2 linked regions of the Frondihabitans sp. PAMC 28766 genome follow. The protein of the gene in region 1 interacts with the protein of each later gene in a pairwise test. Links are inferred from orthologs where the notes say so. Each region holds a gene or a part of one and is shown on either strand. Other genes may lie near its edges.

Region 1 (4,104 bases):
AGGTGCACCTCGAGACCGGCCGCACCCATCAGATCCGGGTGCACATGGCCGCGCAGCGGCACCCCTGCGTCGGCGACACGCTGTACGGCGCCGACCCGACGCTGTCGGCGCGTCTCGGCCTCACGAGGCAGTGGCTGCACGCCGTCCAGCTCGGCTTCGACCACCCGGCGACGGGAGAGTGGGTGTCGTTCCGCTCGGAGTATCCCGCAGACCTTCAACTCGCACTTGAAGTGCTTCGGGCCGCCTGACCCGACCGACCCGCGCGACACGCCGAGCCGTGTCGGCGGTCGCCGTTAGTCTCTAAGAAGTCCACTACTCGAGCGGTCGATTTTCACAGGAGAGCCGTTGCCGACAAGCACCGATTCCTTCGTGCACCTGCACGTCCACAGCGAATACTCGATGCTCGACGGCGCGGCCCGCGTGGCGCCCATGGTCGACGAGGCCGTCAAGCAGGGCATGCCCGCCGTGGCGGTCACCGACCACGGCAACATGTTCGGCGCGTTCGACTTCTACAAGACCGCGACCGCCGCCGGCCTCAAGCCGATCATCGGCACCGAGGCCTACATCACGCCGGGCACGCACCGCTCCGACAAGACCCGCGTCAAGTGGGGCGACGGAGGCCGTGACGACGTGTCGGGCGCCGGTTCGTACACGCACATGACCCTCCTGTCCGAGACGACCGAGGGCATGCACAACCTCTTCCGCCTGTCGTCGAAGGCCTCGCTCGAGGGCTACTACTTCAAGCCCCGCATGGACCGCGAGCTGCTCTCCGAATACTCCTCCGGCCTCATCGCCACCACCGGTTGCCCCAGCGGCGAGGTGCAGACACGCCTCCGTCTCGGGCAGTACGACGAGGCGCTGAAGGCGGCTTCCGACTTCCGCGACATCTTCGGCAAAGAGAACTATTTCGCCGAGATCATGGACCACGGGCTCGGCATCGAGAAGCGCATCATGGGCGACCTCCTGAAGCTCGCCAAGCAGCTCGACCTGCCTCTCGTCGCCACGAACGACCTCCACTACACGCACGAGCACGACGCGACGAGCCACGCGGCCCTCCTCTGCGTCCAGTCGGGCTCCACCCTGTCCGACCCCAACCGCTTCAAGTTCGACGCCGACGAGTTCTACCTCAAGACGGCTGCGCAGATGCGCCATCTCTTCCGCGACCACCCCGAGGCCTGCGACAACACGCTCCTGATCGCCGAGCGCTGCGAGGTCAAGTTCGACACCGAGGCCAACTACATGCCCCGGTATCCCGTGCCCGAGGGCGAGACCGAAGACACCTGGTTCGTCAAAGAGGTCGAGAAGGGCCTCGACTACCGCTACCCCGACGGCATCCCGAACGAGGTGCGCGAGCGTGCCGATTACGAGGTCGGCGTCATCCGCCAGATGGGCTTCCCCGGCTACTTCCTGGTGGTCGCCGACTTCATCAACTGGTCGAAAGACAACGGCATCCGCGTGGGGCCGGGCCGTGGCTCGGGCGCCGGGTCGATGGCCGCCTACGCCATGCGAATCACCGACCTCGACCCGCTGCGCCACGGGCTGATCTTCGAGCGCTTCCTCAACCCCGACCGCGTCTCGATGCCCGACTTCGACGTCGACTTCGACGACCGCCGCCGCACCGAGGTCATCAACTACGTGACCGACAAGTACGGCTCCGAGCGCGTCGCCCAGATCGTCACCTACGGCACGATCAAGGCGAAGCAGGCGCTCAAAGACTCCTCCCGCGTGCTCGGCTTCCCGTTCGGCATGGGTGAGAAGCTGACCAAGGCGATGCCGCCGGCGATCATGGGCAAGGACATCCCGCTCACCGGCATCTTCGACCGCGAGCACTCCCGCTACAAAGAGGCCGGCGACATCCGGGCCGTCGTCGAGGGCGACCCCGAGGCGAAGACCGTCTTCGACACGGCGCTCGGGCTCGAAGGCCTGAAACGCCAGTGGGGCGTGCACGCCGCTGGCGTGATCATGTCGAGCGACCCGCTGATCGACATCATCCCGATCATGAAGCGCGAGCAGGACGGCCAGATCGTCACCCAGTTCGACTATCCGGCCAGCGAGGCGCTCGGCCTGATCAAGATGGACTTCCTGGGGCTCCGCAACCTCACGATCATCAACGACGCCCTCGACAACATCAAGTCGAACCGCGACTTCGACCTCGTGCTCGAAGACCTCGAGCTCGACGACAAGGGCGCGTACGATCTGCTCTCCTCCGGCGACACGCTGGGCGTCTTCCAGCTCGACGGCGGCCCCATGCGCGGGCTCCTCCGGTTGATGAAGCCCGACAACTTCGAAGACATTTCAGCCGTCATCGCCCTGTATCGCCCGGGTCCCATGGGCGCGAACTCGCACACGAACTACGCGCTGCGCAAGAACGGCCTGCAAGAGATCACGCCGATCCACCCCGAGCTCGAAGAGCCGCTGCGCGAGGTGCTCGGCGGCACCTACGGCCTGATCATCTACCAAGAGCAGGTGATGAGCGTCGCACAGAAGCTGGCCGGCTTCTCGCTCGGCCAGGCCGACATCCTCCGCCGCGCCATGGGCAAGAAGAAGAAGAGCGAGCTCGACAAGCAGTTCGCCGGGTTCCAGCAGGGCATGCTCGACAACGGCTACTCGGCCGACGCCGTGCAGAAGATCTGGGACATCCTGCTGCCCTTCTCCGACTACGCCTTCAACAAGGCGCACTCGGCCGCCTACGGCGTCGTCTCCTACTGGACGGCCTACCTCAAGGCGCACTACCCCGCCGAGTACATGGCAGCGCTGCTGACGAGCGTCGGCGACTCGCGCGACAAACTCGGCCTCTACCTCAACGAGTGCCGCCGCATGGGCATCAAGGTGCTGCCGCCCGACGTCAACGAGTCGATCGGCTTCTTCGCCGCCGTCGGCGAAGACATCCGCTTCGGCATGGGCGCGATCCGCAACGTGGGCTTCAACGTCGTCGACCACATCATCGCCGCCCGTCAGAAAGAGAGCGCGTTCACCTCCTTCCACGACTTCCTGCGCAAGGTGCCGATCCCCGTCGCCAACAAGCGCACGGTCGAGTCGCTGGTCAAGGCCGGCGCGTTCGACTCGATGGGCGACACGAGGCGTGCCCTCGTCGAGATCCACGAGGGCGCCGTCGAAGCGGCCGTCAGCGAGAAACGAGCCGAGGCCAACGGCCAGGTCGGCTTCGACTTCGACTCGCTGTGGGACGAACCGGCCCAGGTGCAGCAGGTCCCGCCGCGGCCCGAGTGGTCGAAGCGCGACAAGTTGGCGTTCGAGCGCGACATGCTCGGCCTCTACGTCTCCGACCACCCGCTGGCCGGGCTCGAGTTGGCGCTGGCCAAGCACGCGTCGACGACGATCTCGACGATCACGGCCGCCGACGACTCCATCGACGGCGAGACCGTCACGGTCGCAGGCCTCATCACGAGCGTGCAGCACCGCGTCGCCCGCAATTCGGGCAACCCCTACGGCATCATCACCGTCGAAGACTTCTCGGGCGAGATCTCCGTCATGTTCCTCGGCAAGACCTATCAAGAGTTCGGGCCGACGCTCGTGGGTGACTCGGTGGTCGTGCTCAAGGGCCGGGTCGGTGTGCGCGACGACGGCAAGAACCTCCACGCCGTGACCATCTTCATGCCCGACCTCGGCGTCGCCGCCAGCAACGGTCCACTCGTGCTGAGCATGCCCGAGTTCCGGGCGACCACCGACGTCGTCGCCGAGCTCGGCGCTGTCCTCGGCCGCCACGCCGGCGACACCGAGGTGCGGCTGCGGCTGCTCAAGGGCGACAACGCCCGCACCTTCGAGATCCCGCTGCCGGTCGACATCACCGCCGACCTCTACGGCGAGCTCAAGAGCCTGCTCGGGCCCGGCTGTCTGCTCTAGCGTCTGCTCTGATGCGATCCGGGGCCACTGCCAGTGACGGGCGGCCGCGGCCAGCGCTCGCGTCTGCGTGAAATCGCCACGTTCGTCGCTCGCGGAGCCCAGGGGCGACCGTGGTCGCGATGTCGCGGCCGGGATCGCATCGCGGCACGGTGTCAAATGGCCTGTCCGACCGCGCGGCGAGCTCTGATCCGTCGGACGGGCCATCTCGCGGCGGTAGTGAGGGCTGCGGGCGTGAGTCAGCCG
Region 2 (2,890 bases), 580 kb from region 1 along the record:
AAGCGTTGATGGTCACGACCGACGGCGTCGCCTTGGCAGCGACCGCGGTGATGATCGTGGCGTCTTTGTAGTGGCCGATCTCGAGCGAGTTCGAGGCGCCGGTCGCCGTGTTCGACTGCCGCGAGGAGACGATCGCGTAGCCGCCGGTGGCGACCAGGGCACCGATCACCGCGGCGACGACGGCGACGCCGACGAACGCGCCGAGACCCACGCGGCGACGACGCGGCGCAGGAGTCGACCAGCCGGCGCCCTCGGGGTAGCCGTGCGCGTCGGCCTCGACCTGCTGCGCCGCGTCGGGCAGCTCGCCGCGGGCCGCGGCGGCCGACAGGTCGCCGTACGCGGCAGAGTTCTGGCCGGCGTAGGCCGCGTGGTCGAGCGATGCGGGCGCGCGGTGGCCGGCACCAGGATCGGGCAGCGGATCGCCTTGCGAGGCCGCTTCAGATCGCTCGTCGGCGAGACTCTGCGGCGGGGTGCCGGGCAGAGGCGGCACGCCGACTGGCGCCTGCCACTCCTCGGGCCGGGCGTCGCCAGCGGGCTGCTGCGCGTCGCTCGCGGGCTGCTGCGCGTCGCTCGCGGGCTGCTGCGCCTCGCTGCCAGGCTGTACGGGGCCCCCCTCGTGGTTCGAACCGGCGCCGGGAGGAGTGTCGCGTCCAGGGGTGTCAGTCATGGCCGTCATCCTAGGCGTCGGCCATCGGGAGAGGCCGAGAACGCGCAGTACGGTAGGTCGCGTGACTGCACTCGCCCCCTGGGAACGCGCCGCCCGCGGCGCCATGCTGCTCGGCTCCGACGGCCACCTCGCCCCGACGATCTTCGCCGAGATGTCGGCTCTCGCCCAGCGCAGCGGCTCGATCAACCTCGGGCAGGGCTTCCCCGACGAGGACGGACCTCGCGAGGTGCTCGACGCGGCGGTGAAGGCCATCCGCGACGGGGTCAACCAGTATCCGCCCGGGCGAGGCATGCCGATCCTGCTCGAGGCCGTGGCTCGCCACCAGAAGCGCTTCTACGGCATCGACCTCGACCCGGCGACCGAGGTGCTCGTCACCGCGGGCGCCACCGAGGCCCTCGCTGCGACGCTGCTGGCCCTCGTCGAGCCCGGCGACGAGGTGGTCACCCTCGAGCCGTTCTACGACTCGTACGGCGCCGTCATCGGCCTCGCCGACGGCGTCCACCGCACCGTTCCGCTGCGCGGCCCCGACTTCACCGTCGACCCCGACGAGCTGCGCCGAGCCGTCACCGACCGCACCCGCGTGATCCTGCTCAACGACCCGCACAACCCGACAGGCACCGTGCTCGACGCGGCGACGCGCGAGCTCGTCGTCGAGCTCGCCCACCGCCACGACGCGATCATCGTGTCGGACGAGGTCTACGAGCACCTGCTCTTCGATGGTCTGACGCACAGCCCGATCAGCACGCTGCCCGGCGCCCGCGAGCGCAGTGTCACGATCTCGTCGGGAGGTAAGACCTTCTCGACCACAGGATGGAAGATCGGCTGGCTCTCCGCCCCCGCGGCACTCGTGGACCAGATCCTGGCCGTGAAGCAGTTCCTCACCTACGTCAACGGAGCGCCGTTCCAGCCCGCGATCGCCGCCGGGCTCGACCTGCCCGACGGCTATTTCGCCGAGGCCGCCGCCGCCCTCGAGCACAAGCGCGACGTGCTGAGCGCAGGGCTCGTCGCCGCGGGGTTCTCCGTCTCGCGGCCGCACGGCTCGTACTTCGTGGTCGCCGACGCCGCCGGCCTCGGCTACTCCGACGCGGTCGACCTCTGCCGTCGCCTGCCCGAGCTCGCCGGCGTCGTCGGCGTGCCGATCAGCGCGTTCTGCCACGCCGACCTCGCCGCCGAGTACTCGTCGCTCGTCCGCTTCGCCTTCTGCAAGCGCATCGACGTGCTCGAGCGGGCGTCCACCCAGCTCACCGGTCTCCGCTCCCGCTAGAGGGCGTGCGTGCCGAAGCGGCGCAGGGCGAGCGCAGGATTCTGACGGCGAACGGCGTCGAGCCGGTCGCGTCGCACCTCGGCCACCGCGATGCCCTGCTCGTCACCGATCGCGGCGATCGTCACCCCCGACGGGTCGACGATGAGGCTGGTGCCGACGCCGACAGGCGGGTGTGGTCGGCGGCGGCCACGTAGATGGTGTTCTCGATGGCGCGGGCGGTGAGGAGGGTGCGCCAGTGGTGCTCTTTGAGCGGGCCGCGCACCCACTCGGCCGGCAGGAGGACGATCTCGGCGCCGGAGTCGACGAGGATCCTGGTGACCTCGGGGAAGCGCACGTCATAACAGGTCTGCATCCCGACCGTGAAGCCGTCGACGTCGAAGAGCTCGGGTTCGCCGATCGGCCCTTTCACGACCCAGTCCGACTCCGTCTGCCCGAACGCGTCGTACAGGTGCAGCTTGCGGTAGGTCGCGACGACGTCTCCGCTCGGCGCCACGGCGACCAGTGTGTTCGAGAAGCGATCGGTGCCCGTACTCTCGACCAGCCCCGCGACCACGAAGATGCCCAGCCGGGCGGCGAGCGAAGCGATGCCGCGAACGAATGCCCCGTCGAGCGGTTGTGCGGCGGCGACGAACGCCGCCCCCATCTCCGCTTCGAAGAACGACGAGTACTCCGGGAACACGACGACTCGCGCCCCGCGACCCACCGCGCTCTCCGCCATCTCCCCCATCGTGCCGAGGTTCGCCGCAGAGTCGGCCCCCGGCGCGAACTGCGCCACCGCGATGCTCAGGCCTTCGCTCATCCCCTCACCCTATCGACGCCCCGACGAGCGGAGCGGCGCCTCAACGCGCACCACGCGACAACCCGAATGACGAGCTGCCGCAGATCGTCAGGGCAGCCAGCCGGGTAGCGCGTTCTGGTGGGCCGGCGTGACGCGTGCCGAAGTCGGAAACGCGCCGAAC

What was found.
Region 2: the proteins of dnaE (region 1) and AX769_RS09310 interact in binary tests that used the Escherichia coli proteins (3 or more experiments, as listed by UniProt). The link is inferred for Frondihabitans sp. PAMC 28766 from one-to-one orthologs.

The regions. Positions count from the first base shown.
Region 1 is NZ_CP014513.1:2,494,323-2,498,426, forward strand. The notes cover bases 27-4,061. They hold dnaE (DNA polymerase III subunit alpha), read left to right. Parts: upstream 27-399; coding sequence 400-3,861; downstream 3,862-4,061. Other genes in these bases: AX769_RS12005 (RluA family pseudouridine synthase), read left to right, coding at 27-248. In the rest of the region: more of AX769_RS12005, read left to right, coding at 1-26. UniProt on the Escherichia coli protein: DNA polymerase III is a complex, multichain enzyme responsible for most of the replicative synthesis in bacteria. This DNA polymerase also exhibits 3' to 5' exonuclease activity. The alpha chain is the DNA polymerase catalytic subunit.
Region 2 is NZ_CP014513.1:1,913,886-1,916,775, reverse strand. Bases 30-2,850 are described here. They hold AX769_RS09310 (aminotransferase class I/II-fold pyridoxal phosphate-dependent enzyme), read left to right. Parts: upstream 30-770; coding sequence 771-1,931; downstream 1,932-2,850. Other genes in these bases: AX769_RS09305 (carbon-nitrogen hydrolase family protein), read right to left, coding at 2,053-2,730; AX769_RS25970 (hypothetical protein), read right to left, coding at 1,928-2,056; AX769_RS09315 (S1C family serine protease), read right to left, coding at 30-667. Outside these bases: more of AX769_RS09315, read right to left, coding at 1-29. UniProt on the Escherichia coli protein: Shows aminotransferase activity with methionine and histidine as substrates, and to a lesser extent also with phenylalanine.